Linked DNA regions of Parafrankia discariae. The protein of the gene in region 1 interacts with the protein of each later gene in a pairwise test. Links are inferred from orthologs where the notes say so. Each region holds a gene or a part of one and is shown on either strand. Other genes may lie near its edges.

Region 1 (10,065 bases):
CGGCGGAGAAGGCGGGGATCATCCGGCCGGACGCCCTGGTGGTGCTGGCGCAGCAGGCGCTGCCGGCCGCCGAGGTCCTGCTGCGACGCAGCGCCGAGGTCGGAGCCACCGTGGCGCGGGAGGGCCTGGAGTTCGGGGTCGTCGGCCGGCGGGTGGCGGTGGGCGGCCAGGTGCTGACCCTGCGCGGGCTCGGCGGGACCTACGAGGAGGTCTTCCTGCCGCTGCACGGCATCCACCAGGCGCACAACGCGGCCGTGGCGCTGGCGGCCGTCGAGGCGTTCCTCGGCGGCGGGCAGGGCCAACTGGACGCCGACGCGGTCCGCGCCGGATTCGCCCAGGCCGACTCGCCCGGCCGGCTGGAGGTCGTGCGTCGCTCGCCGACCATCATCCTGGACGGCGCGCACAACGTCGCCGGCGCGCAGGCCCTCGCGGCCGCCGTCGGCGAGGCCTTCGGCTTCGACACCCTCGTCGGCGTCGTCGGCATGCTCGGGGACAAGGACGCCGAGGGCATCCTCGCCGCCCTGGAACCAGTGCTCAGCAGTGTCGTCATCACCCAGAGCACGTCACCGCGGGCGATGGGCGCGGACGACCTCGCGGCGATCGCGGTGGACGTCTTCGACGCCGACCGGGTCGAGGTCGCGCCACGGCTCGACGACGCCCTGGAGGCGGCGGTGCGGCTCGCGGAGGAGGAGGGCGAGCTGGGGGGTACGGGAGTGCTCGTCACCGGCTCGCTGGTGACCGTGGGGGAGGCGCGGCACCTGCTGCGTCGCTGACCGTCCGTCGGCCGACGATGCCCCGGTGATCCCGGTGATCCCGGTGTTGCCCGTGCGGTGCTCTGACGGGTGGTCCGGGGGACTGCGCGGACCGGCGGTGAACGTCGACCCTGTAGGTTTGCCGGGGGCCAACCGGTGTCGCGCAGGCGCGGTCCGGGCGCCCTGATCACGTCGAAGATGACGAAACGATTCTGAAGGAGTCCCGTGTCCGCCGAGCGCACCCTCATCCTGGTCAAGCCCGATGGCGTCAGCCGCGGCCTCGTCGGTGAGGTCGTCGGCCGCATCGAGCGCAAGGGGCTGAAGATCGTCGCTCTCGAGCTGCGCACCCTCGAGCGCTCGGTCGCCGAGACCCACTACGGCGAGCACGCCAGCAAGCCGTTCTTCGGCGAGCTGGTGGAGTTCATCACCTCCGGTCCGCTCGTCGCGCTGGTGGCCGAGGGGCCCCGCGCCGTCGAGGCCCTGCGTGGCCTGATCGGTGCCACCGACCCGGTGAAGGCGGCTCCCGGGTCGCTGCGTGGTGACTTCGCCCTCGAGATCGGCCAGAACCTCATCCACGGGTCGGACTCGCCCGAGTCGGCCAAGCGCGAGATCGACCTGTTCTTCCCCGGCCTGAGCTGACCCGGCCGGCTCCGGCCGGCCTCCCCGAGGGTGGCCGGCGGCACCGTTGCGGGTGAACCGCCGGCCGCGCGGCGCCCCGTCGCGGCGGTACCCCGGTGGGGTCGCCGCGCGGGCCGCCCGTCCCGGTGGGCGTTTCGGCACCGATCCGGGGCGGTTGCGCCCGCGGCCCGGCGCCCGATCGGCGGCGCTGCGCCGCCCGCTCGGCAACCGTCCCGGATGGCGTGGCGCCGACCGGCGTGCCGTGCCCGCCCCGCTACGCGCGGGGTGACACGCTTCCCGGTCGGCGCGGTGACCCCACCGGGGGCGGTCTACGCTTTCAACTGCCCGGAACGTGTCCGGCGGGTCGCGCCGAACGACCTTGCGGTCGGTCGTCGTGACCGTGTTCTCGCGCGGCGCATCCGGGCCGTCCCGCCCGCTCGACGAACTCTGTACGCGTTTCGCGCGTCGGTCGGAGACGGGCCGGTCGGTGACGCCCGCGTGCGCCGCCCGGACCCGTCCCAACCGCGCGCCCCCCGGGAAGGCCGGCACCCGACGATGTCCAGTTCGCTGTCATTCCTCGGTCGTGACATGGCCGTCGACCTTGGTACCGCCAACACGCTCGTCTACGTCCGCGGCAGGGGGATCGTCCTCAACGAGCCCAGTGTGGTGGCGATCAACACGACCACCTCGGGCATCCTCGCCGTCGGTACCGACGCCAAGCGGATGATCGGGCGCACCCCGGGCAACGTGGTGGCCGTCCGTCCGCTGAAGGACGGCGTGATCGCCGACTTCGAGACCACCGAGCGGATGTTGCGCTACTTCATCCAGAAGGTGCACCGCCGCCGGCACTTCGCCAAGCCGCGGCTGGTGGTGTGCGTGCCCTCCGGCATCACCGGCGTGGAGCAGCGGGCCGTCAAGGACGCCGGCTACCAGGCCGGGGCCCGCAAGGTCTACATCATCGAGGAACCGATGGCGGCGGCGATCGGTGCCGGCCTGCCCGTCCATGAGCCGACCGGGAACATGGTCGTCGACATCGGCGGCGGCACGACCGAGGTCGCGGTCATCTCCCTCGGTGGGATCGTCACCAGCCAGTCGATCCGCACGGCCGGTGACGAGCTCGACACGGCGATCATCTCCTACGTCAAGAAGGAGTACTCGCTGATGCTCGGCGAGCGGACCGCCGAGGAGATCAAGATGGCTATCGGTTCGGCACACAAGATCCCGGACGAGCCGAGTGCGGAGATTCGCGGCCGTGACCTCGTCACCGGTCTGCCCAAGACGATCGTGGTGACCGCCGAGGAGATCCGCAAGGCCATCGAGGAGCCGGTGAACGCGGTGATCGACGCCGTGAAGGTGACTCTCGACAGATGCCCTCCGGAACTCTCCGGCGACATCATGGACCGCGGGATCGTGCTGACCGGTGGTGGGGCGCTGCTGCGCGGGCTCGACGAGCGCCTGCGGCACGAGACCGGGATGCCGATCCACATCGCGGAGAACCCGCTGCACTCGGTGGCGATGGGCTCGGGCAAGTGCGTCGAGGAGTTCGAGGCGCTCCAGCAGGTCCTGATCTCCGAACCGAAACGCTGACCGCCCCCCGGGGTCGGGAACCCGGCCGGCCCGCCGCTCGTCCGACCAGGAAGATCGACGGTCGCGGGCGCGCGGTGCCGTGGCGGCGGCGGCCGAGGGCGTTGTGACAGCGCCGGTCCAGGCTTGTCCGGCCGTTTCGGCGGCCGGGTGGCCGGCCGGCCCCGGCTCGAGGGCCCGCCGCGGCCCCGGTAGAAACATCACCGGAACATCGCGGCTGACCGTGGGCCGGCAGCCATCCGGACCACACGGCAGGAGGACGGCACCGGTGACGGAGGACCGACGTGGGACGTGACACCAGGCGCTCCCGCCTCGTCATCGCCGCGCTGCTCGTCCTCGCCTTCACGCTGATCACGCTCGACTACCGGACGGGTGACTCCGCGACCGGGGTGCGCGGGGCGCTGCACTCGGCGGTCGGTGGCGTGGAGAACGCGGTCACCACGGTGACCCGCCCGGTGGGGCGCACCGCCTCCTCGCTGACCCACCCGAACCGCTACCACGACCGCGCCGACCGGCTTGACGAGGAGAACGCCGCGCTGCGGCGCCAGATCGCCGACGGGGCCGAGATCGACCGGCTGGCGGGGCAACTGTCCGACCTGCGCCTGCTCGCGGACAAGGGCCAGTACACGATCGTCCCGGCCCGGGTCATCGCGGTCGGCGACGTCACCGGCATGGACTGGACGGTGACGATCAACGCCGGCCGCCGGGATGGCCTCGCCGTCGACAAGGTCGTCGTGAACGCGTCGGGCCTGGTCGGGACGGTCGCCTCGGTGACCGACAGCACCGCCGTGATCAAACTGCTCTGCGATCCGACCAGCCGGATCGGCGCCCGGCTGGAGACCACCCAGCTGCTCGGCGCGGTGGCCGGCGGCCAGGGGCCGAGCTCGCTGACCTTCACCCTTTATGACGCCTCGTACCAGGTAAAAAAGGGTGACCGTTTGGTGACGTTCGGTAGTCTTGACTATGTGGCGGGTGTACCGATCGGCGAGGTGACCAGGGTGGTGGATGTCGGCGGGCTCTCGCGCACCGCCGAGGTGCGTCCCTTCGTCTCCGTCGGCACGCTCGACCTGGTCGGCGTCGTGATCGGCGGCCCGCCGGCGGACCCGGGCGACCGGGTCCTCCCGCCCCGGCCGGCACCCGCGCCCGCCGCCGCGCAGCCGCCGGCTGGCCAGCCCGAGAACGGCCAGCCCGAGAACGGCCAGGCGCAGAACGGCCAGCCGCAGACTGGCCAGGCGCAGGGCGGTGCGGGCGTCCCGGCGGCCGAGGGCGCGGGCTGAGCCGGCCGTGTGGGATACCGGAAGCCCCGAGGAGAACCTGCATCCGCGCACGTTCGCGGCCGCGGTGGTGGTGCTGCTGGTCGCCGTCGTCCTGCAGGTCTCGGTCGTGGCCCGGCTCGGTGCACCGCTCGGCCGGCCCGACCTGGTCCTCGTCCTGCTCGCGATCATCGCGTTGATCGAGGGGCCGATGCTCGGCGCGGTCCTGGGCTTCACCGTCGGGCTCGTTGCCGACCTGCTGTCCACCCATGTGATCGGGCAGACCGCACTCGTCCTGTGCCTGGTCGGGTATCTCACCGGCCTGGTGATGAACGCGGCGGAGCGCTCGATCGTCGTGCCGCTCGCCGCCGTCGGTGCCGCGGCGGCGCTGGGCACCCTGGGCCACGCGGCGACCACGTCGATCCTGGGCGACGCGGCCCTCACCGGTGGCCAGGCCATCGTGCGCGCGCTCGCCGCCGGGCTCTACGCCCTGCTCGTCACGCCGTTCCTGTTCCCGCTCGCGGCGGGGGCCTCCCGCCGCCTGCGCGGGGATCGGAGGCGGGTGTGACCGACCGGATGCGGATCCGGCTGCTGATCCTTCGGGTCCTCGTGCTCTCCCTGCTGGTGACGCTCGGCGCCCGGCTGTGGGTGCTGCAGATCCTCGACGGCGAGCGCTACCGCCAGGTCGCGGAGACCAACCGGGTCCGTGAGGTGGTCACCCCCGCCACCCGGGGCATGATCGTCGACGACGAGGGCCAGCCCCTGGTGCGCAACCGCACCTCGCTGGTCATCTCGGTCAACCGGTCGGCCATCGACCGCCAGGCGGACAAGGGCAAGGCCGTGCTCGACCGGCTGGCCACCGTCATCGGGGCGCCGCTGGCCGAGCTCGAGCAGCGGGTCCGCTTCTGTTCGGCCACGGTGCGGGCGCCCTGCTGGAACGGCTCGCCCTACCAGCCGGTCCCGGTGGCGAAGGACGTCACCCCGGCGCAGGCGCTCGCGGTGATCGAGCACCCGGACCGCTTCCCCGGCGTGTCCGCGGACCTGCAGGCCGTCCGCGAGTACCCGAACGGCGGGCTCGCCGCGCACGAGCTGGGCTACCTCGCCCCCGTCTCGCAGGAGCAGCTCGACAAGCAGGGCGACGAGAAGGGCTACCACCTCAACAGCCTGATCGGCGTCTCCGGCCTGGAGTACACCTACGACGACGCGCTGCGCGGCGCGGACGGCGTGGAACGCCTCGAGGTCGACCGGTTCGGCCGGGTCGCGGGCACCGCGTCGACGACCCCGCCGGTCAGCGGCGACCACCTCGTGCTCAACCTCGATCTCGACGTCCAGCGCGCGGCCGAGGAGGCGCTGGCGAAGACGCTCGACTCGCTCGGCGGGGGAGCCCGCTCCGCCTCCGCGGTGGTGCTGGACGTGCGCACCGGCGGCGTCGTCGCGCTGGCCAGCCTGCCGTCCTACGACCCGTCGGTGTTCGTCGGCGGTGTCTCCCAGAACGACTACGCCGCGCTGTCAGACCCGGCCAACGGCACCCCGCTGCTGTCCCGCGCCTTCCAGGGCTCGGCGGCGGCCGGGTCGACGTTCAAGGTGGTCTCGACCGCCGTCGCCATGCAGAACCTGGGCGCGACCGGTGACCAGACCTACGACTGCGCCCCGACTCTGCAGGTCGGCGACCAGATCTTCCACAACTTCGACGGCTCGTCCGCGGGCCCGATCACGCTGCACCAGGCGCTGGTCATCTCCTGCGACGTCATCTTCGACAAGTTCGCCTACGACGCCTGGGTCGCCGACGGCGGGCTGCGCAACGGCCGTGGCCCCTACCCGGAGCCCAAGGAGTACTTCATCCACATGGCCGAGGCCATGGGTTTCGGCCGGCGCACCGGCATCGACCTGCCGGGCGAGACCGCCGGCTCCGTCGTCGACCGGGCGGACGCGAAGAAGATCTGGGAGGAGCTCAAGGACTCCTACTGCCGGCGCGCGCAGAACGGCTACCCGGAGGAGTCCGACCCGACGAAGGCCGAGCGCTTCCGCAAGTACGCGGCCGAGGCCTGCGTCGACGGATACCTCTACAACGCCGGTGCGGCCGTCCAGTTCGCCATCGGGCAGGGGCAGTACCTCTCCGTCAGTCCGTTGCAGCTCGCCACCGCCTACGCGGCCATCGCGAACGGCGGGACGATCTACCAGCCCACCCTGGCCAAGGCCACGGTCTCGCCGGACGGCAGGGAGGTGAAGCCGATCGAGCCGAAGGTCGTCGGCAGGCTGCCCGTCTCGCCGGAGATCCTCGCCTACATCCGGGGCGGCCTGACCGGGGTGACGACCGAGGGCGGCGGCACGGCGACCGGGGTGTTCGCCGACTGGCCCAGCGACATGGTCCCGGTGGCCGGCAAGACCGGGACCGCCGAGGTCGAGGGCAAGGGCGACACCTCGTGGTTCGCCTCGTTCGCCCCGGCGAACGACCCCCAGTTCGCGGTCGTCGTGAGCATCCCGGAGTCGGGAACCGGCGCCGAGTACGCCGCGCCCGTGGCCAAGGAGATCTACCAGGCGCTCTACGGCGTCGGGCGTCCCGGAGCGGTACCCGGCGGCAAGCCACCGGCCGAGCTGCCCAAGCTCAGCCGTGACGGCACGTTCGCCGCGGCCTCCGGCGCCCCCGCGGCCGCTCCCGGCACGGCCGGCACGACGGCCCCGGGTGCGGCGCTGCCGGGATCGGTGCCGACGGGCACGGCGCCGGCGGTGCTCACCGGCACGGCGCCGGCGGTGCTCACGGAGACAGCGCCGGCGGCGCTCACGGGAACGGCGCCGGCGGTGCTCACGGGTGACCAGAGCGGTGAGCCGGCCGGCGGCCCGGTGGCGGCGGGTGCGGCGGCAGGTGAGCGGGAGGCGCGGGCGCGCGGCCCAACCGGCCGCGGCTGACAACGAGACCCGGCAGCGAGAACAGCGACCACGGCACGGGAACCACGGCAACGGGAACAGCGGGCGGCGAACGGCCGTCCACCGGTGGCAGGGGAGGCGAATGATGACGCAGGAGCAGGGGCCCACCGCGCTGCGTTCCTCCCCGGTGCTGGTCCGGGGGCGGATCGGGCAGCTGCGCGACCGCGCCTCGGGGCGGCACTCGCCGCTGCGGCGGCTCGACTGGGTTCTGCAGATCAGCGTGATCGCGCTGGCCCTGCTGGGTGCCCTGCTGGTCTGGTCGGCCACCCGCCAGCGGCTGGAGGAGGCCGGGGGAGACCCGCAGACCTTCCTGAAACGCCACCTGCTGAATCTGATGATCGGCCTGCTGCTCGGGGCCGCCGCGACCCTGGTGGACTACCGGATCCTGCGGGCCTACGCGCCCTTCGTCTATCTCGGCTCGCTGGTCGGTCTCGTCGCCGTTCTCGTGGTCGGCACCACCGTCAACGGGGCCCACTCGTGGATCGTGCTCCCGGCCGGCTTCCAGCTCCAGCCGTCGGAGTTCGCCAAGGTCGCGCTCGTCGTCGGCGCCGCGATGATCCTCGGGGAGAAACACGAGGACCGGCACACCGGCATCCGCCGCGGCGCGCCGGGCCACGGCGACGTGCTGCTGGTGCTCGGCCTCGCCGTCGTGCCGATGGCCCTGATCATGCTGCAACCCGACTTCGGCACGGTCATGGTGCTGGTGTTCGTCACCCTCGGGATGCTGGCGGTCAGCGGCGCGCCGCGGCGCTGGGTGCTGGGCCTGATCCTGTGCGGGGTTCTCTTCGGCGGGGCGATCCTCCAGTTCCACCTGCTCAAGCCCTATCAGGAGGCGCGCCTCACCTCGTTCGTCTCCGAGAACAAGGCGGCGTCGTCGACCGGTTACAACGTCGACCAGGCGATGACCGCGATCGCCAACGGCGGCATCACCGGCCGTGGTCTGTTCGAGGGCCAGCAGACCCAGGGCCAGTTCGTGCCCGAGCAGCAGACCGACTTCGTGTTCAGCGTCGCCGGCGAGGAGCTCGGCTATCTGGGGGCCGGGGGTGTGATCGTCCTGCTCGGCGTGGTGCTCTGGCGGGCGCTGACGATCGGTTTCCACTCGCAGGACTCGTTCGGCGCGCTCATCGCCACCGGCGTGGTCTGTTGGTTCACCTTCCAGATCTTCGTCAACATCGGCATGTGTCTCGGCGTGATGCCGGTGACCGGCCTTCCGCTGACATTCCTGTCCTACGGCGGTTCCTCGATGTTCGCGAACATGATCGCGGTCGGGCTGCTGCAGAATGTCCGCCTGCGCTCGCGCTCCGACCCCTACGCGCTCTGAGGCCTGAGGCGGTCGGCCACGCTGCGGTGCCGTAGGCTCGCGGGCATGTCCGGACAGTCGCTGTTTCCCCTCCTGGAGCCGCTGCTCCCACGGGTCCGGAAGCCCGTCCAGTACGTCGGCGGCGAGGGGAACGCGGTCGTCAAACCCTGGGGCGACGCCGCGGTCCGCTGGTGTCTGATGTACCCCGACGCCTACGAGGTCGGGCTGCCGAACCAGGGCGTCCAGATCCTCTACGAGATCCTCAACGAGCAGCCGGACGTCCTCGCCGAACGCACCTACTCGGTCTGGCCGGATCTCGAGGCCCTGATGCGTGAGCACGGGATACCGCAGTTCACGGTGGACGGCCATCGCCCGGTCGCGGACTTCGACCTCTTCGGGGTCAGCTTCTCCACCGAGCTCGGCTACACGAACCTGCTCTCGGCCCTGGATCTCGCCGGCATCCCGCTGCACACCGCGGACCGCGCGGCCCCGGGCGACGGCCTGGCCTGGCCGATCGTCATCGCCGGCGGGCACGCGTCCTTCAACCCCGAGCCGATCGCGGACTTCGTCGACGCCGTCGTCATCGGTGACGGCGAGCAGGCCGTCCTGCTGATCACCGACCTCACCCGCGCCTGGAAGGCCGCCGGCTCGCCCGGCGGGCGGACCGAGCTGCTGCACCGCCTCGCCCGCCGCAAGCTGGTCTACGTCCCTGGGTTCTACGACGTCACCTACCGGCCGGACGGGCGGATCGCGGCGGTCACCCGCAACCGGGACGAGGTCCCGGAACGGCCCGCCAAGCACACCCTGACCGACCTCGACTCGTGGCCGTACCCGAAGGCGCCGCTCGTGCCACTGGCCGAGACGGTGCACGAGCGGCTGAGCGTGGAGATCTTCCGCGGCTGCACCCGCGGCTGCCGGTTCTGCCAGGCCGGCATGATCACCCGTCCGGTGCGGGAACGCAGCATCACCACCGTCGCCGAGATGGTCGACGCCGGGCTCGCGGCCTCGGGTTTCTCCGAGGTCGGCCTGCTGTCGCTGTCGAGCGCGGACCACAGCGAGATAGGCGAGATCGCCAAGGGCCTGGCCGACCGCTACGAGGGCACCAACACGGCGCTGAGCCTGCCCTCCACCCGGGTGGACGCCTTCAATGTGACCCTCGCGAACGAGTTCTCCCGCAACGGCCGCCGCAGCGGGCTCACCTTCGCCCCCGAAGGCGGCTCGGAACGGCTCCGTAAGGTCATCAACAAGACGGTCAGCGCGGAGGACCTGGTCCGCACGGTCAGCACGGCCTACGCGAACGGCTGGCGGCAGGTGAAGCTCTACTTCATGTGCGGCCTGCCCACCGAGACCGACGAGGACGTCCTGGAGATCGCGGATCTCGCCCGCGAGGTCATCCGGGCCGGCCGGCGGGCCAGCGGTCACCGCGACATCCGGTGCACCGTGTCCATCGGCGGGTTCGTCCCCAAGTCGCACACGCCGTTCCAGTGGGCGGCGCAGGCGTCCCACGAGGTGACCGACCGGCGCCTCAAGCTGCTGCGGGACACCGTGCGCGCCGACCGGGAGGTGGGCCGGGCGGTCGGCTTCCGCTACCACGACGGGCGCCCGGGCATCATCGAGGGCCTGCTGGCCCGCG
Region 2 (10,297 bases), on another replicon or contig:
GTCAAGCCCGCGGTCGATCTCCTCCTCGAGCGCTTTATCCACCGGAACCGACAGGCCGAGACGCCGCAGCTGGTCGAGGCCGAGCCGCACCGCCTCGTCAGCGCAGCCCCGGTTGGTGAGACTGATGACCTGGACCATCGTCGCAGACGTGAGCTGGGTCGGCCGGGTGCACAACCGGTCGATGATCCGGTAGGTGTCGTCCGCGTCGTCCAACCGACCGAGGCAGTACAGAGCGGCATGCCGGTCGGTGTGGACGGCGATCAACGTATCGGTGTCGGTCGGGTCGACAAGCCCGACCGCTGCGCTCAGCAACCTCTCCACCAACGGATAGCTGCTCAGCACTTTCGCCTCTTCGGCGGCACGCCGGAAGAGCTCGACCATGCCGCGCCGCTCGCCGATGCTGCGCACCATGTCCACGACCTGCAGGTACTGCTCGGCAGCCACGGCGAAGAACTCCGGCCGGGCGGCCAGCCGCCGCGCCAGCCTCAGCTGTCGGGCGCGCCGCTCCCCCGCCGAACTGCCGCTCAACACTGCCTCGCGCGTCCGGTCGTGGTTGAACCGGACACCGGGTCGCCCGTCGCACTGCAGCACCAGCAGGCCGTCGTTGCAGGCGGGCGCCAACCGCCGCTCGACCTCGCCCGGCGGCAGGCCTGTCGCGGCCGAGAGAAGATCGAGATCCACCTGGCCCGCCAGGCACGCCATCACCGCCAGCAGCTCGGCGCTCTCGGACGGCAGCGCGGACATCCGGGCGGCCAGGAGCGCGGTCACCTCCACCCGGTCGAGCCGGCGACGCAGCACCTTCTCATCCCATCGCCAACCTCCCGCGCCCGGGGTCAGGACGCCTTCGCGCCGCAGCGAGTTGAGAAGTTCCACGACGTCGTACGGATTGCCGCCGGTGGACGGGGCGATCACCCGCGCCAGCCGGGTGGCGGGCTCCGGAGCGAGGTGCAGCATGTCGGCGACCATGGCCGCCTGTCCCGCCGCCGGCAGGCTGCCCAGGTGCAGCTGGTACGGGCCGGCCGCCTGGTCAGACCAGCGGGCCAGCATCGGGGCCAGCGGGTGCGCGGCGTCGATGTCACTGCCGCGGTAGGCGGCGACCAGCAACAGCCCGGCGATCTGTTCCTCGCCGGTGAGGATCAGATCGACGAAGCCCAGGGGCGTGCGCCCGGCCCACTGCAGATCGTCGACGAAGAACACCACCGGCCGCTCCGGGGAGACCACGGCGCGCAGCACCTCGACCGGTATGCGCGACAGCCGCGCCTGGGCGGTCATCGGATCGCCCGGCTTCGGCGGAACCTTCAGCAGCGCCGCCAGCTCCGGCACGGTGGCCGTCAGCAGGCCGGCGTTGGGGCCCAGGGCCTGCAGCATCCGTTCCCGCGCCTCGGCCAGGTAGTCGTCGGGCTCGGCCAGCAACAGCCGGCCCAACGCCCGCAGCCCCTGCCGGACTCCGTCAAACTCCTGGTCACGGCGATACTGGTCGAACTTGCCCGCCACGAACCAGCCACCGGCGCCGGCCACGATCGGCCGCAGGGCGTTGACCAGGGATGTCTTGCCCACACCTGGCGCGCCCGCGACGAGGCCCCCGCGGGATTTCCCGGTGACGGCCTCGGTGAACGCCGCATGGAGCCGGTCGATGTCCCGGTCCCGCCCGTACAGCCGGGAGGGTGCCAGTGGTCGCGTCGGGAGGTCGTGCTCGCCGGGGCGCACCGCCATCACGCCCCGGCGCACCAGCGTCAGATCATGCTCCAGCCCCTCGGCGGTCTGGTAGCGGTCGTCAGGCTCCTTCTCCAGCAGATGCATGATGATCTTTGACAGTGCGGGGGACACGGACGGCTCGACCGCGTCCGGCGGCTCCGGAACCCGAGCGAGATGATCATGAATCATCCTGATCGGGTCCTCCGTACCGAACGGCGGCGCGCCGGTGGCCAGCTCGTACAGGCTGGCCCCCAGCGCGTACAGGTCGGCCCGCTGGTCGACCTGACGACCGGTCCGTCCGGTCTGTTCCGGTGCCAGGTACGGCACGGTCCCGACCGCGGCCCCGTGATGGGCGAACTCCGGCTGGACCACCGAGAAGGTCGTGGCGAGCGCGAAGTCGATCAGATACGGCGCCCCGTTGTTCTCGCTTAGCACGATGTTCGCCGGGCAGAGGTCCCGGTGCATCACCCCCCGGCGGTGCATCTCCGCGACCGCGTGCGCCAGCGACACGGCCAGATCGATCAGCTCGACCGGCTCCAGCGGAGTCTCCCGCCGGGACAGCGCCGTGCCGCCGACATCGACCAGCAGGATCGATCTCGCGTCCTGCGCCGCCCCGGCGGCCAGGCGCACGACACCCTCGACTCCCGCCAACCTTTCGAGGATCTCGACCTCATGGCGCACCCGGTGCTGCGCGTCCGGCCCCAGCGGCTCCTTCCGGATCACCCGACCGCTCGGCAGCACCAGCCGGCTGATCCGGGTCCGATCCGTCGCGTGCAGCACCACCGGTGCGGCCGCTGCCGTCGGAGGATCCCGGCCTGGGGTCATCCACCTGGCGGCCATGCCCACGCCCCCATGCCACACCACGAACAGTTCACTTCCCTAGCTTGCCCGCAATCATGGACGAAGCAACGAGCTGCTGGCCGGCGCCAGCCGACCCACGGCCGGCTGGCGCCGGGGGACGCCGGTCCGTCGCCCGGGCGCGCGGGCAGCCGTCCGCTCCGGCGGATGCCTGACGAGGTCGTAAACCGGTGGCAGGCAGCGGCGCACGACGGCATCGCGTGGGCCGTCTCCCTCTCCTGACACCGTCAGCGACCGCGGAAGTCGTACCGATAGCCCGCCCGGCCCTCGCCCCGGTCCTCGCCCGGTCCTCTCCCCGGTCCCGATGTCCCTCGTACCGAGTCAGCACGGCGCTCTGGCCGTCGGCGCCGCGAACACCGCTCAGCTCCTGTACCGGCCCTGCCCAGTGGCCAGCTCGTGTCCCGGCCGGCCGTGCGGCGGCCCGGTGGCTACTGGTCGGTCAACTTGGCGGCGATCTGGTCGATGAGGCCCTGTTCGATGACCGGCGGCGGGACGTCCTGGATGTTGGTGACGTCGAGCTCGACGGCCACCTGGCCGACATAGAAATAGATCGTGTCGAAGACGTAACCGTAGGTGCCGTACTCGTCCGTGATGCCCATCGAGGTGCGGACCAGTGCGGTGGCCCCCTGCGGCGGGGGCGGGGTCTCGACCGCGACGATCTCGTAGGTGAAGCCGTTCTCGTCCTCACCCGCCAGCTGGTCCTCCAACGCCGTGCGGTAGCAGTCACCAAAACCAGAACTGGTCACGATCTCGGCGTTCTGGCGGATCTGGCTCTCAGAAAGAATCTTCGCCCGGCTGATCGCCTGGAAATCGGATTCCTCGGTGTTGGTGAAAGTGTCGCCGGTCGTCTCGTCCGATGGCGGCGATGGATTGTAGTCGGGGACTCCGACGCACGCGGCGACCTGGGCGCGGATCGCGCTGCTGTCGCTGTTCTCGTCGTCAGCGCCGCCCGAACTCTCGAAGCCCGCGGTCTCCTCACCCGCCGTGAGCACATAGTCCGCCGCGTGCAGGTCTCTCGTCGGCGCGACGGCGACTCGCGCGGGCGGAGCCGCCGAAGCCGGCAGTGGCACCGAGGTTGCCGAGGCCGCCGGAGCCGGCGGAGCCGCCGCGGGGTCCACCGGGATGACGCCCTCCTGGCATCCCGCGACCACGATCGCCAAAGCCGAGGCGGCGAGCCCGCCGCACAATGACCGGCGTACGTTCCGGCCCCGCCACATGCCGCCCATTTTCTACCTCCGCAGAATTCACCGGACCGTTATACGAACGGCGGTATCCGCCGCCGCCAACAGGTCACACGATGCCGGAGAAAGGCGATTGGGAGCCAATGCTGAAGATGTCTTTCGCGAGACAGGCCGTCGCGGGGATATTATCCCGCCGGAATTCGACCGGGTAACGCGCGACGGGTGTTCGTGATGCCGCCCTTGACAGCGGGACAGCAGCCCGCCAGGTCTGCCGCGGGATGAGCGGCAGCCGGCCGACGACCCGCTGACCGGCAGGCCGGCCTGCCGGTCAGCGGGCGGGCATCGAGGCCCGACCGGCTTGCCGGGACAGCAGCGGCCACCGTGAGCCAGAGCTGGGGCGTATGGCCACTGGGGCGTATGGCCACATCGTTCCAGCGGGAGTCCGCCCCGGGCTGTCACCGCACCCCCGGTAGGATGATCAGCCATGCCGGCACAACCTCTGCGGGACATCCTCGAGCCGGGCTGGGCGAAGGCCCTCGACCCGCTGGCCGACCGCGTCACCGCCATGGGTGACTTCCTGCGCGCGGAGATCGCGGCGGGCCGCAGCTACCTTCCGGCGGGCCAGCACGTACTGCGGGCCTTCCAGCAGCCCTTCGACGACGTCCGCGTACTGATCGTCGGGCAGGACCCGTACCCGACCCCGGGCATGGCCATCGGGTACAGCTTCGCGGTCGCGCCCGAAGTGCGCCGGCTTCCGGGCAGCCTGGAGAACATCTTCCAGGAGCTGTGCGCGGATCTCGGTGTACCCAGGCCTACGAACGGCGACCTCACCCCGTGGACCCGGCAGGGGGTGCTCCTGCTGAACAGGGTGCTGACGACGGCGCCGCGCCAGCCCGGCGCGCACCGGGGCAAGGGCTGGGAGGAGGTCACCGAGCAGGCGATCCGCGCCCTGGCCGCCCGGGGCACCCCGCTGGTCGCGATCCTCTGGGGCGCCGACGCGCGTAGCCTTCGCCCCTTTCTCGGCGGCACCCCGACGATCGAGTCCGCCCACCCGTCGCCCCGCTCCGCGGACCGTGGCTTCTTCGGCTCCCGGCCGTTCAGCCGCGCCAACGACCACCTGCTCGCCCAGGGCGCCGAACCCGTCGACTGGCGCCTTCCCTAGTCCTCCCCCGCCGCCGTCGGTGCCCAGGACGGGAACCAGACCGGCTCCGGCAGCCTCGGCAGGGTCCCGAGGTGGGCGATGACCGCGCGGAGGCCCGGGTGTGGATTCGTTCCGGAGATGATGAGCGAGAGTGGGTACGCGAGCGTCGGATTCGTGATGGGAATGCGGCGCAGGTCGTGGTTCGTCGGCCAGAGATAGCGGTCGCGGGCCCCGACGAGGGTGGCCATGTCCGCGGAGTCCGCGAGGATGTCCAGGAGCACCTCGTCGCCGAAATGCGGACCCGCCGCGTCGATGCGCAGATCGAAATCGGTGGCGAGCTGGTCGTAGAACTCCGCCCATTCACTTCGGGGCGCGATACCCGGCACCCACAGCCGATGCCCGCGCAGCTGTGCCGGGGTCAGGGCGCGGGCCGCGGCGAGCGGATGTCCCGGGCCGACGAGAAGTTCCAGCGGGGAGTCGAAGGCGCGGATCATCCGCATGCCACGCGGCAGCGTGGCCGGGTCGGTGACCGTGCGAAACGAGGCGTCGATCTCTCCGGCCTCGACGGCGGCGACCGCCAGGCGTGGGTCGTCGACCCTGAGGGTCACCACGTCGAGGTTGGTCTCGGGATGCGACCGCCAGTAGTCGTGCAGAACAACGGCCTGCGCGCTTCGTAGGCCGAGAACGTCGATCCGCAGGGCCCGGGAACCCGGCCGGACCGCGGCGACGGCGCACTCCGCACCCGTGACGATGCCTCGTGCGTGCGGGAGAAACGCCTGACCGTCGAGCGTCAGCTCAACCCCTCGGGCGTTACGGGTGAACAGCCGGACTTCCAGCGCGCGCTCCAGGGCGGCGATCCGCTTGGAGATCGCCTGCTGCGTCACGCCCAGCTCGGCGGCCGCCTGTTGCAGCTGCCCGAGCTCGGCCGCCCGGACGAACGATCGCAATGCCTCGGTGTCCACCGACTCATCGTAGGTACGCACAACTATTCGTTGTAGCTCGCGAGAAATCGGTTGTTTGATCGCCTTCCAGCGTGGCTGATGTGCTTCGGGCATCCAAACCATCAGTTGTCCGTGAGGAGCCCTGTGCGCGTGGAACTGGAGTCCGGCTTCGGGTGGCTGTGGTCGGCCTACGCCGTCAGCGCCTACGGCACCTGGATCGCCTTCGGGGCGTTCCCGCTCATCGCCGTCCGGGTGCTGCACTCGCCGGCCTTCGCCGTCTCGCTGTTGGGAGCCGCCGGCCTCGCCGTCGCCGCGATCGTCGCGGTCCCGCTCGGGCCTTGGATCGAGCACCGGGCCAAGCGCCCGGTGATGATCGCGATGGACCTGCTCCGGTTCCTCGCCCTGGCGAGCGTTCCGATCGCGCACCTGTTCGACCTGCTCTCCTACGGCCAGCTGCTGGCCGTCTCGGTCCTCTCCGCGACGGCGGGCATCGCCTTCACCGCCGCCTCCGGCGCGTACCTGAAACACCTCGTCCACGCGGACCGTCTGCTCGTCGCGAACGGCAGATTCGAGGGCACGAGCTGGGTGGCGACCGCGGCCGGCCCGCCACTCGGCGGAGCCCTCGTCGGGCTGCTCGGCCCGCTCGTCACCGTCGCCGCCGACGCCGTCAGCTACCTGCTCTCCGCGCTCGGGATCCTCCGCATCTCCGGGGGCGACGTCGTGGCGCACCGCGACCCGGGTACCAAGGCGCGCGCCACCGACCTGCTGACCGGCTGGCGGTTGATCCTCCAGGATCGTGCGCTGCGACGCCTGTTCCTCAACTCCGTGACGGTCAGCGGTCTGATCATGGCCACCAGCCCACTCCTGGCCGTCCTGCTGTTGGGCGAGTACCACTTCCCCGCCTGGCAGTACGGTCTCGCCTTCGGCCTCCCGGCCCTTGGCGGCCTCGCCGGCGCCCGCCTCTGCGCGCGCCTCGTCACCCGCCACGGCCGGCACCGCGTCCTGATCGTCTCCGGCTGGCTGCGCTCGATCTTTCCGCTCGGACTCGCCCTGACCCGTCCGGGCCTGCCCGGACTCCTCACGGTGATCCTCGTCGAGGCCCTGCTGATCACCTGCATGGGCGTCTTCAACCCCGTCAACGCGACAGAACGCCTCCGGCGCGTTCCCGCCGACCACACCGCGCAGGTCCTCAGCGCATGGAGCATCAGCAGCAGACTCGCCCAGGCGACCCTCACGGTGATCGGGGGCGTCCTCGCGACACTCACCAGCCCACTCACCGCCATCACCATCTCCGGCGCCCTCCTGCTCCCCACCCCCCTCCTCCTCCCCCAACGGCGGCACCTGCCCGAGCCCGCGGCCAGAACGCCAACCGAAGCCGTCCGTCCCGGTCGAACCTGACGCGTCGTCGTAGCAACTCACTTTGCAGTCAACGCGTTGGATGGGTCCGATACGTTGAGACGATGGCCCGAGCCCGCCCGCGGCCAGGCCAGCTGATCAGAACTCATGCCCCCGTGGTCACCCGGCCGTTGGGCGATCCGAGAAAGGTGGGTCGTCGTGGAACCATCCGTGCTGCTGGAGAGGCGGGGCGCGGTGTCGATCGTGACGTTGCACCGGCCGGGCCGCCGCAACGGCGTGACGACGCGGATGTGCGAGGAGCTCCACGAGGTGCTCTCCACGGTGCCCGCCAGTGACGCACGCGTCGTTGTGCTGCGTGGCGCTGGCGACGACTTCTCGGTCGGCGCCGACCTCACCGGCGGCCACTCGACGGAACCGGTGACGCTGGAACGACTCGGCCCCGTCTACCACGCGTCGACGTTGCTGCACACCATGCCGCAGGTGACGATCGCCGCGATCGACGGTGGCTGCGCGGGCGCGGCGATGGGGTGGGCGTGTGCGTGCGACTTCCGGTTCGCCTCCGACCGCGCCAGGTTCGCGACCGGTTTCCTGAAGGTCGGCGTATCCGGGGACATGGGTCTCGTCTGGTCGCTCGCGCGGCTCGTCGGCGCGGCCCGCGCTCGCGAGCTGCTGTTCTTCCCGGAGAAGGTGACGGCGCAGGACGCGCTCGCCTTCGGCCTCGTCACCCGGCTGTTCCCGGCCGACACACTGCACGACGAGGTCCTCGCGCTGGCCGACGAGCTCGCGGGCCACCATCCGTTCCCGCTGCGGATGATGAAGGCCAACGTGCTGTCCGCGGAGCGGATGGACCTGGCGGAGTACATCGAGGTCGAGTCGGCGCGTCACCTGCACGTCGCCGCGAGCCCGTCGTTGCTGGCAGGACGATCATCCGGGCCGGCGACGGGAACCCGGCAGGCCCCGGCCCAGCTCGGTGATCGCGCGCCCGGGGCCTGACGCCCCGCCTGTCACGATCACGGTCGCCCTCGAAGGGCCCACGGGTCCGTCCCTGTGCCCGCGGAGGACGGCTTGACGGCGCCCGAGTGTGGCGTGCATCATACTCTTAATCAATCAATTGGTTACTTTTCCGCGTCAACAGTGCCGACGGGTGTCCGTTGCCGCCCTGACCCAGGTCGGGCGCCCGGCACCTCCGGAGTGTGCGCCAGCACCGCGCGGTAGCCCAGAGCACGTTCTCCGGATATGTGCCGTGCCTCCGTGTCCCCGCACGTGGAAGATCTCCGACCTCACCACCGGGAGCATCATCATGGCGCTCGCGCTGCGCGACCTCGACGAGGTCATCGGCGACCACACCGGCCTCTCGCGGGTCGTGCTGGAGTACACCCAGCTGATGAAAAAGCTGGTCGACACGGGCAGGGAGCCCGGATTCTCGGTCGAGAGCTGGGCACCGGTCGCCGAGCTGGTCGCCGTCGACTCCTTCGAGCGGATCGGCCCGTTCAAGGAGATCATGAACTGGCCGGAGTACGCCGCCTTCCTGACCCAGTGGGCGCGGACGTCCACGTGGGAATGCTCGTTCAGGCGGATCACCGAGGCCGGCGACGTGGTGCTGCTCGAGCTGGAGGAACGCAGCACGGTCTCCGGGATCAGCACAGCCGTGAACTCCGCGACGGTCTACGACTTCGACCCCGACGGCAGGATCTCCCACCTCGCGGTGTACCTCCAGATGCGGCTGCCCGACCCGGAGACGCTCCGAAGCTACGAGGGTGTCCAGATCACGGAGTGACGATCGTGGCCGGCACATCACCGCTGTTGGGCAGGCCGGTCGGCTCTCGCGGCGATCAGACACGACAGCGCGTTCTTGAGGCGACGCTGCGCTGTGTCGCCGAGGTCGGCTACGCGCGCGCCACGATCCGCGAGATCGCCCGGGCCGCCGGCATGACCAGCGGCAGCCTCTACCACTACTTCCCGAACAAGGCCGAGCTGGTCAAGGAGACCTTTCACGACATCGCCCAGCAGACAATCCCCCGTTTCACCCTCGCCGTGGAATCCGTCGACGGCGTCCTCGACAAGCTCATGGCGGTACTCGACGAGGCCGACAGAATGGTCCGCGACCATCCCCACGCCGTCCCCTTCGACCGGGCGATCCGGGTGGAGAGCGCCGCGGACCTGCACCTCGCCGCGGAAAGCGACACCATCGTCACCTCCATTCACCAGGTCGTCAGCGGAATCGTGCGCGAGGCCGGCGAACAGGGCATCCTCACGGAGCACGTCGACGTCCAGGCGGCCACGAACGCCATCGACGTACTGCTCATGGGCCTCTACGAACACGCGCTGACCGCACCCGCCGCCACGTACCACGCAACCGTGCACGCCCTGAAGCTGTTGATCAGGGGGATGTTCTTCGACCAGGCCCGACCGGCGACGGTCTGACTGTCAGTTGTCAGCTGAGGGGAGTATCGGTGGACCTGCAGGAGCTTGCCGACAAGCTGGAGATCCAGGAGCAGTTGGCGCGTTACGCGCGCGGAGTGGACACGAACGACTTCGAGCTGTGGAAGTCGGTGTTCACGGCCGAGGCGGTCATCGACTACACGTCGACGTCCAGCAGCCTGCCCGTCGGGAAACGTGACGAGATGGCGGGCTGGCTCGAGCAGGGCCTGGGCAGGGCCCCGTGGAAGATTCACTACGTGACCAACGTCGAGATCGATCTCGACGGCGACTGCGCCAAGGTGATCGCACAGTTCTACAATCCGATGCAGATGCCGGGGATGGCCGAGCCGAGCTACTGCGGCGGTTACTACTTCCATGACTTCGTGCGTACGCCGGACGGCTGGAAGAGCGAGAAGCTCACCGAGGAGCTTGTCTGGTTCGTCAACAAGCCGGGCGGCCCGAGCTGATCCACGGGTTCTCCGGGCCCGCCGGCCGGAGTGTCAGGAGGTCCACTCGCGCAGCCGCTCGATCGCGGCCACCCGTGCACGGTGGTCACCGGCAAGCGGGGTGACCTTCAGTGTCGTCACACCGGCCTGCGCGTAGGCGGCCAGGCGCTCCCGGACATGGCCCGGCGGACCGATGAGCGCCGTCGCCCGCAGCAGATCGACGGGGATCGCGGCCTCGGCCTCCTCCTTCTTCCCGGC
Region 3 (10,362 bases), on another replicon or contig:
TCGGGGCGTCACGCAGGCGCATGGGCCGGACGACGACGTCGTCGTGGCGGAGGGTGACCGGCCAGCCGGGCGCTCTCACGCCGGTGTGCCGCCGGTGGGCGAGGCGCCGGTGTGGTCGGTGTCGCCGCGCAGCTGGGCGATCGCGTGCGCGACGACCGGGGAGAGGACCGCGGCGCCGTCACGCACTCCCCCGGTCGACCCGGGCAGGTTCACGACCAGGGTCGCTCCGACAGTGCCGACGAGACCACGGGAGAGGACCGCGGTGGGCACCTTGACCCGCCCGGCCGCCCGCAGCGCCTCGGCCAGACCGGGCACCTCTCTGTCCAGCAGGTCCCTTGTGGCCTCGGGCGTGACATCCCGCGGCCCGAGACCGGTGCCCCCGGTGGTCACCACCAGATCGACCCCGGCTTCGACGGCCGCGCGCAGGGCCGCGGTGATCTCCGCCCGCTCGTCCGGGACGACCACCGGCGCGGGCACGTCGAAGCCCATCCCGACCAGGGCGTCGACCAGCAACGGGCCCGAGCGGTCGGGGTAGGCGCCGCGGTGGGCGCGGTCGGAGACCGTCACGACCCGCGCCCGCGCTCCCGCCGGCAGCTCGGAGGGGCCGCTCACGACGAGCCGGCCCCGTCGCCGGGCGAACCGGCCCCGTCGCGGTGCCAGTCCCCGGACTTGCCGCCGGTCTTGGCGACGACCCGGACCCCGGTCAGCTCGGCCAGCGGGTCGACCGCCTTCACCATGTCGTGCAGCGTCAGCCCGGCGACCGCGACAGCGGTGAGCGCCTCCATCTCCACCCCGGTCCGGTCGGCGGTGCGCACCGTGGCGGTGATCTCCACCCCGTGGTCGACCACGGTCAGCTCGACCTGGACACCGGAGACGGCGATCGGGTGGCAGAGCGGGATCAGGTCAGGGGTGCGCTTGGCGCCCATGATCCCGGCGATGCGGGCCACGGCGAGCGCGTCACCCTTGGGTACCCCCGCGCCGCGCAGCAGCGCGACGACGTCCGGTGCGGTGCGCAGGCAGCCGGTGGCGGTCGCCGTGCGCGCCGTCACCTCCTTGGCCGAGACGTCGACCATCCGCGCCGCGCCCCGGTCGTCGACGTGGGTGAACCGCCCGGGACCGGTCACCCGCGGGCCTCGGTGGACGGGCCGGCCCACTCGGGCTCGGGCAGCAGCACCGCGGGGAGCTTCGTGCCTGCGGGCACCTCGGTGACCTCCTCGGGGACGACGAGCAGCGCGTGGGCCGAGGCCAGCCCCGACATCTGGTGGGCGCCCTGCCCCCCGGCGGACGTCGCGACCAGCTCACCGGTGTCGTCACGTTCGAGACGGACCCGGGGAAAGGTACGCCTTCCCGCTGCGGACTGCATAGTCTCGCTCACCCGGACGATGACGGTGCCGGTGGCCGGGCGCTGCCAGCCCGCTCCCTCCGGGGCGACCGGCAGGCCCCGCAGCCGCCGCAGCGCCGGCCGGACGAACAGCTCGAACGACACCAGGGCGCTCACCGGGTTACCCGGAAGCGTGAAGACGGGAACGCCACCGACGACGCCGAAGCCCTGCGGCTTGCCGGGCTGCATGGCGATGCGCTCGAACCGGATCTCGTCGGACTTGCTCAGGACCTGCTTGACGACGTCCCGCGCGCCGACGCTGATGCCGCCGGTGGTGATCACGACGTCGGTGCTGCGCAGCAGTTCGTCGAAGGTCGCGCCGAACTCGTCGGGGTCGTCCGACACACCGTCGACCCGGCGGACGAGCGCCCCCGCCTCGTGCGCCGCGGCGGCGATGGCGTGGCTGTTCGAGTCGACGATCTGGCCGGGCCCGAGCGGGGTGCCGACCTCGACGAGCTCGCTGCCGGTGGACAGGACGGCCACCCGCGGGCGCGGGTGGACCGCCGGCCGGGCGATGTTGACGGCGGCCAGCAGGCCGATCTGCGCGGCGCCGAGCACGGTGCCCGCGGCGAGCACGAGGTTGCCGGGCGCGATGTCCTCCCCGGCCCGACGGATGTGCAGGCCGCGGCGCGGCGCCCGGTCGATCCGCACGGTCTCGACGCCGTCGTCGGTCCACTCGAGCTGGACGATCGTGTCGGCGCCCTTCGGGAGCGGGGCACCGGTCATGATCCGTACGACGGTGCCCGGCGCGAGTGCCGCGGGGGACACCGGGCCGGCCATGATCTCGCCGGCGACGGGAAGCGTCACCGGGCTGTCCGCACTCGCCTCGGCTACGTCCGCGGCGCGGGCGGCGTAGCCGTCCATCGCGGAGTTGTCGAACCCCGGTACGGCCACCGTCGCCCGCACGTCCGCCGCGAGGACGCAGCCGTGGGCCTCGCGCAGCGCCGTCCGCCGCGGCGGCATGGGGCCGATTGCGGCCATAATGTCCGATGCGTGCTGGTCTACCGTTTTCACAGGCACCCGTCCCGTTCTTTACACTTCTGTTCAGGCCATATAGCCTTCGTGTCAGCGGTGGCCGGGCAGCAGGTCACGACGGCCGCCGAGTGGGCACCCGACAGTCGTTGACCCGCGGGCGATTCCTCGCCTGACGTGGCGACTGCAGGGCCAGCCTGTCAGGAGCCTGGACATTCCGCGCGAAGACGCGCGCTCAGTCTGCCCGAAGGTGCCGATGCGCCCAAGCAAGGGCCCCGGGAAATTTTCAGTCTGTCCTTCGCAGCGCAGGCCTGGTCACTTTTCGTCAACGCGACCGACCGCCGGCGGGCAGGGCGAGCCAACGGCCGGGGCGGGCCGGCCCGCGACCCACGGTCGCGGGCCGGCCCGCCCCGCCGGTCAGCATTCGGCCTTGGGACCGCCGGACGCCACGTACTCCTCCAGCCACGGGTAGAACTCCGGGCCGAGGTCCGGCCGCTCGCAGGCGAGCCGGACGACCGCCTTGAGGTAGTCGACCCGGTCACCGGTGTCGTAACGGCGCCCGGTGAACACGACGCCGTGCACCGGAAGCTCCGCGCCCGGGTCGGCGCCGGCCCGCCCCGCCAGCGTCCGCAGGGCGTCGGTCAGCTGGATCTCGTCTCCCCGGCCGGGCGGCGTCACACGCAGGACGTCGAAGATCTCCGCGGGCAGCACGTAGCGCCCGATGACGGCCAGGTTGCTGGGCGCCTCGTCCACCGGCGGCTTCTCGACCAGGTCGGTGATGCGCACCGTCCGGTAGCGCCCCCCGGACCCGACCGCCGGGACCGACCCCGCCGAGGCGGCCGGAGCGGGAGCGACGGCCGACGGCGCGATCGTCGCCACTCCGTACAGGGAGACGGCCTCCTCGGGCACCTCCATCAGCGCGACGACCGCCCCGCCGTGCCGCTCCTGGACGGCCAGCATCTCGACCAGCAGCGGGTCGCGCTCGTCGATGAGGTCGTCCCCGAGCAGCACCGCGAACGACTCGTCACCCACGTGCGCGGACGCGCAGAGAACAGCGTGGCCGAGCCCGCGCGGCGAGGGCTGGCGGACGGAGTGGACCTCGGCCAGCTCGGCGGAGGCCCGGACGCGTTCGAGGCGAACCTTGTCGCCCTTGCGCTCAAGCGCGGCCTCGACATCCCCCTCCCTGTCGAAGTGGTCCTCGATGGCCTTCTTGGTGCGGCTCGTCACGAGCAGCACGTCACGCAGGCCCGCGCGCGAGGCCTCTTCGACGACGTATTCGATGGCCGGCCTGTCGACGACAGGTAGCATCTCCTTCGGAACCGACTTCGTCGCGGGGAGGAACCGGGTCCCCAGACCCGCGGCGGGAATGACCGCCTTCGTCACTGGCATGGGCGAAACCTTAGTCGGGCGGGCAGTCCCAGGGCACGACAGTGTACGCACACAGGGCATTCACAGCCGGTGATCATCCATGATGACCGTGCATCCGCGTGCGGCCTCGGGCCGCCGTGGTCCCCGATGCCGCGTCCCGGCGCCCCCGCTCCGCGGGGCGTCAGCGAGCGTCGGGCAGCACCCGGACCGACGGTCCGCATCCGGTAAGTCACGCTCACCGACCTGTCGGCCAGGCCCGGCGGGTCCGAAACGGGCAGGCCTCCACGTGCGGGTCGATCACGGTACCGTGAGGCCTTCGCCAGCGGGATGTCGTGCCGGTGTCGTCTTTCGGATCACCATCGGCCGCATGGACAACGTGCCGGCGCGGAAAGCTCGAGGAGTCTGGTGACGGGCCCAACGCCCAGGTCACCGGGCCCGAGTGCGCTGAGGGTGGGGATGGCTGTGACCGGAGGTACCGTCACCGGCAGTGGCGTGGTGGGCCGGTCCGGCTCCGGATCCGGCGCTGGCGCCGAGTCCGACTCCGGCGCCGCGGCACCACCGGCCAAGAGCGAACTGCGCAGGCGGCTGCTCGCGTTGCGCCGGGCAGGCGTGCTGCCCGACCCGGCCGTGCTGACCGAGCGACTGCTCACGCTGCCCGAGGTCACCGCCGCCACCTGCGTCGCCGCCTACGTGGGGATGGCCGACGAGCCGGACACCGCCGAGATCCTCACCAGGCTGCGTGCCCGAGGGGTCCGGGTGCTGCTACCGGTTGTCCGCGCCGACCTCGATCTGGACTTCCGCGAGTTCGTCGGCACACTGATCCCCGGCGCGATGGGCACCCGGGAGCCACCGCCGAGCACGCCGCTCGTCGAGATCGCCAAGGCCGACATCGTGATCGTGCCCGCGCTCGCGGCGGATGAGCGCGGCAACCGGCTGGGACGCGGCGGCGGCTCCTACGACCGCGCGCTGACCCGGACCACCCCCGGGGCCCCGGTGATCGCGCTGCTGAACGACCGCGAGGTGCTCGGGGACGTCCCGGCGAAGCCGCACGACCGGCCGGTGACCATCATCGTGACGCCGACCAGAATCGTCCGGGTGGCACCGCTGTGACACCCGCTCCGGCATTCGGGAAGCCAGCGGGGCCGTCCAGGCGTTAGAGTTGGCAGTCCTTACCACCGAGTGCCAACTCCGGGAGGAGTCCGTGCCGACCTACCAGTACCGCTGCACCGCCTGCGGGCACGATCTCGAGGCCGTGCAGAGCTTCAGTGACGCGGCACTGACCGAGTGTCCTGCTTGCACGGGCCGGCTTCGGAAGGTGTTCAGCTCCGTTGGCCTCGTCTTCAAGGGCAGCGGCTTCTACAAGACCGACAGCCGGTCCGGGTCCTCGTCCGGGGTCCCCGCCCGGTCCAAGGAGTCCGCGGGCTCGTCGGACGGCGACTCGTCCGCCAAGAGCGGCGCCGACGGCGGCTCCTCCGCCAGCACGTCGGACTCCACCGGCTCGTCCTCGGGCTCGGCCGGGTCCTCGTCGGGTGACGGCGGTTCGTCCAGCACGTCCAGCAGCACGGCCTCCAGCACCGCGGCGGCCTGACCGGCGGGCCGGGCCCATCGCCCAGCCCTGACCGGGAGGCCGGGAACCCCCCCGACCCACCTGGCCAGCCTGACCGGGAACCACTCCGGCCCGCCTACGCACCTTTCACATGGGACAGCCCCCGGCAGTCGCCCGGGGGCTGTCCCATGCCCAGCCCAGCCCAGCCCGGCCACCCGCCGGGCTGTCGGCAGCCCGGACCCGTCGGCACCCAGGGCTATCAGAGCCCGGGGCCGTCAGCGGCGCCGGGGCCGGGGCCGCCAGCGAAGCGAGTTGTCTCAGCCGCTCTCCTCGCCGCTGCGGCAACTCGCTTCGGGGCGTGCCCCGGCCGGCGGCGTCGGGGGTCTGCGTTTTCGGCCCGGACCTGCGGATCACCAGGCTCCCGCCGACCGTCCCGGCTCCCGTTTCGTGCTCTCACCAGCGACTTCGTGTTTCGACGTCACGCTTCCCGGGCGGCGAACCAGCTTGCGCGGCGACAACAAGTCGGCTCGGCGACAGCGGACCGACACGCAATCAGCCGGGCGGGCGACCCATCGGAACGGATTGGTGTACCCGATTAAACGGATTCAAGGTCGGCCGGGTAATTTCGACCGGCAGCAGTGGAGGAACCCACGCCCGCGCACCCTCCGGCCGCACGCGTTCAAGGCGGAGACGGCGTCACCCGACCGGTTACCGGAAGGCACCCGGTCGCGCTAACAGACCAGCACGGCGACCCGGGCACCGAATACCGTCGATCCACGAGATCGGAGACAGCACTCCGCTTAAGCGGGTCGAATCACATACCCAGCGACCCTTGTCGTGGGCGTTTCGGGCGTATTGCCCGTTTCCTCGATCAAGGCCACCTGAGGCTGGGATCCCTGATACCGCACGGCATCCCGACCACCGGGACCGGCCGCGCCTCGATCGGCCATACCGGCCGCGCAGGCCACTACTGTTTGCGCCGCCGGTAGTGCTCCACGATCCAGGCATCGACCTCACGCTTGCGCCAAACCCTGGTTCCTTTGGCCCCGCTGCCGGCCGGCGCGTTGATGACCTGCAGAGGCTCCGGAAACTTGGCGTCCTTGCGAGTCCAGTAGTCCACGGCCTGTCGCGTGATCTTGAGTTGGAACGCGATGTCCCCGATGCCTACCAACTGCTCACCGTCGTCCACAGCGAACATCGTAACCACTTTGCTCTTGTCCAAGAACCTCGCTAGGGTCGTTTTTGCTTGTCGACAAATAATGTCCGAGGAGGAAACATGCCCCCAGCAGACCCATCCGCAGCGCATCCGTCGGCAGCGCACCGGCCGGCGCGGCCGATCGGCGGCGACGAGATCCGTGAGCTGATAGACCGCGACGAGGCGTACGACGAGAATCCGTACGGCGAACCGCCGCTGCTCGTGGCCAGGTACCGGGCCTCGCTACGGGCCGTCCTGGCCACCGAGCCCGCGGAGCCCGGCCTGTTCGAGCGGGCCTGGTCCCAGCGGGAGCGCGACGCCTACCGCGCGGGCGGCCAGACCACCCACCGTGCGATCGTCACCGCACTGGCGACAGCCCTGACCACCCCACCCCCCGACCACGAACCCGGTGGCCCCGCCAACACGACCATGGCGGGTGGGTGACCCACCCGCCACACTTGGTTCGGGGCGGGCTGGGGTGGGGCGTGTCGCCCGCTCTGGTCGGGGTGGGTGCGCCGGTACATTGGGGCCGCCGTCGGTGCGGTCACTCGTGAGGGCACCGGTTGGACGGACCGCCCCGCACGGACCGAGTGGCCGCCGGGCCGCGTGGTGATCGGAGGAGATCCTCATGGGAGACACGCCGCTAATCGACGACGAGGTCCCCGGCGACGAGCGGGAGATCGGCTGGGGCGACGAGACCCTGCTCGACGAGAGCGAGGCCGACCTCGCTCGTCTACTGGCGGATCTGCCGCCCCACCACGTCGAACGCTGACCCGGCCGCCAGCCGCCCGGCGCCGGCCGCCTGACATCGGCTCGCCCGGCACTGGCCGCCCGGCGCCGGCCGCTCAGCGGGGAAGGCCGTCCGCGGTCTCCGCGAGCAGTGCGGCGAACAGCTCCGGTGCCTCCAGGTGGACGGCGTGACCGCACCCCGGCAGCACCCGGACGGGAAGACCGAACCGGGCCCGCAACGCCGCGGCCGCGCGATGGCGTACCGGCGGTGACTGCGCGCCGACGGTGACCAGCACCGGCGGTGCCCCCGCGGGCGGCGGGCCCGGCTCGAAGGCGAGGAACATCGCGAGGTCGCGTTCCACCATCGTGAGGTCGGACGGCGCGTGCCCCACGTTCCAGCGCGGGCCGTAGAGCCGCTGCCCGAACGCCACCACCCCACCCGTGGTGAACGCCTCCGCCACCGGGCCGAGCAGTCCCGGGACGAGCGAGCCGACCGCCGGCTCATGCAGCACCGCGGCGGCCATGGGGACGCCGGCCGCGAGCATCGCGAGACCGAGGGTGGCGCCGCCGCTCACTCCCCCGAGCACCCGACCGGCGACGGACGGCGCCAGTGCCGCGATCTCCGCGGCCAGGTCTCCGGTGGACGGGCGGTCCGGAGCGTGCACCTCCCGCCCGGCGAGCGCCACGCGCACGCCTGACCACACCGCCCCGGTCGTCGCGGTGCCGTGCAGCAGAAGGAGGGCCGGGCCCACCGCGGCGCCGTTCCGGGCGCCGGCACCGCCCCGGGCGCCGCCGCTCTGCCCAGCGCCACCCTGACCAGCGCCCCCCTGGGCGGCGCCACGGGTCCCGTGCGCTCCGCGCGGCTCCATCCGGCCACCTTCCGCGCCCCCGATTAACGGGCACTTAACCGTCGACGTGTGAATGTAACTGCGCGAGTGTCGATCAGAAAATTCTTCGTCTCCACCTTCACTTTCATGTACACGACACTGTATACAGCTCGGTATGCAGAAAGCCGTGGGCGGGTGCCCCGTCCGCCACCGCGGGCCGGGCCCGGCCGCGCACCCACCGCGACGTGCGCTGCCACCCGTCCCGCGATCCCGGCGCGGCCTCGCGCGGCGGGCCCGGCGGAGCGGATCACCGGCCGGACGGCGGGCGGGTGGTACGCCCGCGCCGTCCATGGCAGATGCTCGGCGTCATGACACCGTCGCCAACCACCCGGGCCGCCGGCTCGGGAAACCTGCGGGACCATGTCTACGTCGCGCTGCGCCATCGGCTCATGTCAGGGGAGTTCTCCTTCCGGGACCGCCTGGGAGAGGAACGCGTCGCCGCGCTGCTGGGGGTGTCGAGGACACCGGTGCGCGAGGCCCTGACCCGGCTCGCCGGGGACGGCCTGGTCGAGAAGAGGCAGGACGGCGGCTACTACCCCGCGGAACCCGACCTCGCCGGGCTGCGCGACCTGTACGAGATCCGGGTCACGCTGGAGCTGCGCGGGCTGCAGCGGGCGCTGGAGTCCGGCGCGGCGCACCAGGCCGCCCTGCTCGAGCCGCTGCGCGACGACTGGCGGGCGCTGCGCGCCGATCCGCCCACGCCCGACCCGGCCTTCGTCGCCCTGGACGAGAACTTTCACATCACGCTCAGCCGGGCGTCCGGCAATGGCGAGCTCGCGAACATGCTCGACGCGGTGAACGCCCGGATTCGCCCGGTGCGGATGTACGACTTCCTGACCGCCGACCGGATCGAGCTGACCATCACCCAGCATCTCGACATCCTCGAGAAGGTGCTCGCCGGGGAGATGGAGGCGGGCGTGCGGGCGCTGCGCAGCCACGTCGGCGAGTCGATGGAGGTCGTGGAGCGGCGGGCGGCCCGGGCCATCACCCAGATGGTGCTCAACCGCGGGCGCCCACCCCGCTCGGCCACCTAGCACGAACGTCCCGCGTCACGGCCCGTCCACCAGCACGGCCCCGTCCACCAGCAGGGCGTGCCGACCCGAGACGGCGTGCCGACGAGAGACGAAACCGGCCGAGGAGGAGCAGATGACAGTCACCACCGAACCCGTGGCCCCCACGAACGCTGGCCTCACCGTGGGTCCCGTCACCGCCGAGCCCTACGACTGGCCCTACGACGGCTCGTTCAGCCCCGCGACCACCGCCGTCATCAACATCGACTGGCAGGTCGACTTCTGCGGCGAGGGTGGCTACGTCGACGCGATGGGGTACGACCTGGCGCTCACCCGGGCGGGCCTGGCCCCCACCGCGGCACTGCTGGCGGTGTTGCGCCCATTGGGCTTCATGATCATTCACACCCGGGAGGGGCATCGCCCCGACCTGTCCGACTGCCCGCCGAACAAGCTGTGGCGCTCGAAGCGGATCGGCGCCGGGATCGGCGACGCGGGCCCGCGCGGGCGCGTCCTCACCCGTGGCGAGCCGGGCTGGGAGATCGTCCCCGAGGTGGCTCCCCTGCCGGGCGAGGTGATCATCGACAAGCCGGGCAAGGGCTCGTTCTACGCCACGGACCTCGACCTGGTGCTGCGCCGGCGCGGGATCACCCACATCATCCTGACGGGCATCACCACGGACGTCTGCGTCCACACGACGATGCGCGACGCCAACGACCGCGGCTACGAGTGTCTGATCCTCTCCGACTGCACCGGGGCGACCGACCCCGCCAACCACCGGGCGGCCCTGCACATGGTGACGATGCAGGGCGGGGTGTTCGGTGCGGTCGCGACCTCGGCGGCGGTGCGGGACGCGGTCTCGGCCGCGCTCGCGGCGGCCTGAGCGACCGCCCGGTGAAGGCGACCGCCCGGTGAACCGGCCCCCACCGGACCTGCAGGCCGACGTCCTGCGCGCCGGCTACCTCTCGGGACGGCTGAGCGTGCGCGAGGTGGTGGACGGCGTCTACGACCGGATCGCCGCCCGCGGCGACGACGGAGTGTGGATCACTCCGGTGCCGCGCGCGGAGGCGCTGCGCCGGGCCGCCGAACTGGACGGCCTGCTGGTGAGCTCGCGCCGTGGGGCCACCGGAGCCGGGACCGCCGAGGCCGGGACCGCCGGAGCCGGAGCCGCCGGGGCCGGGGCCGGCCTGCCGCCGCTGTTCGGGCTGCCGTTCGCGGTGAAGGACAACATCGACCTCGCCGGGCTGCCCACGACGGCCGGCTGCCCCGATTTCGGG

The links.
Region 2: the proteins of ndk (region 1) and B056_RS0123560 interact in binary tests that used the Escherichia coli proteins (3 or more experiments, as listed by UniProt). The link is inferred for Parafrankia discariae from one-to-one orthologs.
Region 3: the proteins of ndk (region 1) and B056_RS0111530 interact in binary tests that used the Escherichia coli proteins (3 or more experiments, as listed by UniProt). The link is inferred for Parafrankia discariae from one-to-one orthologs.

Annotation. Positions count from the first base shown.
Region 1 is NZ_KB891102.1:466,934-476,998, reverse strand. The notes cover bases 1-2,684. They hold ndk (nucleoside-diphosphate kinase), read left to right. Parts: upstream 1-977; coding sequence 978-1,391; downstream 1,392-2,684. Other genes in these bases: B056_RS0101975 (rod shape-determining protein), read left to right, coding at 1,926-2,684; B056_RS0101990 (bifunctional folylpolyglutamate synthase/dihydrofolate synthase), read left to right, coding at 1-773. In the rest of the region: more of B056_RS0101975, read left to right, coding at 2,685-2,957; rod shape-determining protein MreC, read left to right, coding at 3,239-4,231; rod shape-determining protein MreD, read left to right, coding at 4,239-4,775; mrdA (penicillin-binding protein 2), read left to right, coding at 4,772-7,114; rod shape-determining protein RodA, read left to right, coding at 7,218-8,453; B056_RS0101950 (TIGR03960 family B12-binding radical SAM protein), read left to right, coding at 8,499-10,065. UniProt on the Escherichia coli protein: Major role in the synthesis of nucleoside triphosphates other than ATP. The ATP gamma phosphate is transferred to the NDP beta phosphate via a ping-pong mechanism, using a phosphorylated active-site intermediate.
Region 2 is NZ_KB891235.1:16,910-27,206, forward strand. The notes cover bases 3,142-6,057. They hold B056_RS0123560 (uracil-DNA glycosylase), read left to right. Parts: upstream 3,142-4,218; coding sequence 4,219-4,896; downstream 4,897-6,057. Other genes in these bases: B056_RS0123555 (hypothetical protein), read right to left, coding at 3,142-3,779; B056_RS0123565 (LysR family transcriptional regulator), read right to left, coding at 4,893-5,837; B056_RS0123570 (MFS transporter), read left to right, coding at 5,961-6,057. Also shown: B056_RS0123550 (diguanylate cyclase), read right to left, coding at 1-2,535; more of B056_RS0123555, read right to left, coding at 2,982-3,141; more of B056_RS0123570, read left to right, coding at 6,058-7,214; B056_RS0123575 (enoyl-CoA hydratase/isomerase family protein), read left to right, coding at 7,371-8,165; B056_RS0123580 (hypothetical protein), read left to right, coding at 8,473-8,949; B056_RS0123585 (TetR/AcrR family transcriptional regulator), read left to right, coding at 8,946-9,596; B056_RS0123590 (nuclear transport factor 2 family protein), read left to right, coding at 9,626-10,060; B056_RS0123595 (LLM class F420-dependent oxidoreductase), read right to left, coding at 10,094-10,297. UniProt on the Escherichia coli protein: Excises uracil residues from the DNA which can arise as a result of misincorporation of dUMP residues by DNA polymerase or due to deamination of cytosine.
Region 3 is NZ_KB891208.1:12,782-23,143, reverse strand. Bases 3,024-6,004 are described here. They hold B056_RS0111530 (5-formyltetrahydrofolate cyclo-ligase), read left to right. Parts: upstream 3,024-4,177; coding sequence 4,178-4,831; downstream 4,832-6,004. Other genes in these bases: B056_RS40580 (FmdB family zinc ribbon protein), read left to right, coding at 4,923-5,309; B056_RS0111535 (UTP--glucose-1-phosphate uridylyltransferase), read right to left, coding at 3,024-3,742. Also shown: B056_RS0111555 (GNAT family N-acetyltransferase), read right to left, coding at 1-79; B056_RS0111550 (MogA/MoaB family molybdenum cofactor biosynthesis protein), read right to left, coding at 76-612; cyclic pyranopterin monophosphate synthase MoaC, read right to left, coding at 609-1,073; molybdotransferase-like divisome protein Glp, read right to left, coding at 1,121-2,395; more of B056_RS0111535, read right to left, coding at 2,771-3,023; B056_RS0111520 (hypothetical protein), read right to left, coding at 6,235-6,465; B056_RS0111515 (hypothetical protein), read left to right, coding at 6,544-6,906; B056_RS43570 (hypothetical protein), read left to right, coding at 7,091-7,234; B056_RS36155 (alpha/beta fold hydrolase), read right to left, coding at 7,308-8,060; B056_RS0111500 (GntR family transcriptional regulator), read left to right, coding at 8,387-9,112; biuH (biuret amidohydrolase), read left to right, coding at 9,225-9,968; B056_RS0111490 (allophanate hydrolase), read left to right, coding at 9,997-10,362. UniProt on the Escherichia coli protein: Involved in the removal of 5-formyltetrahydrofolate.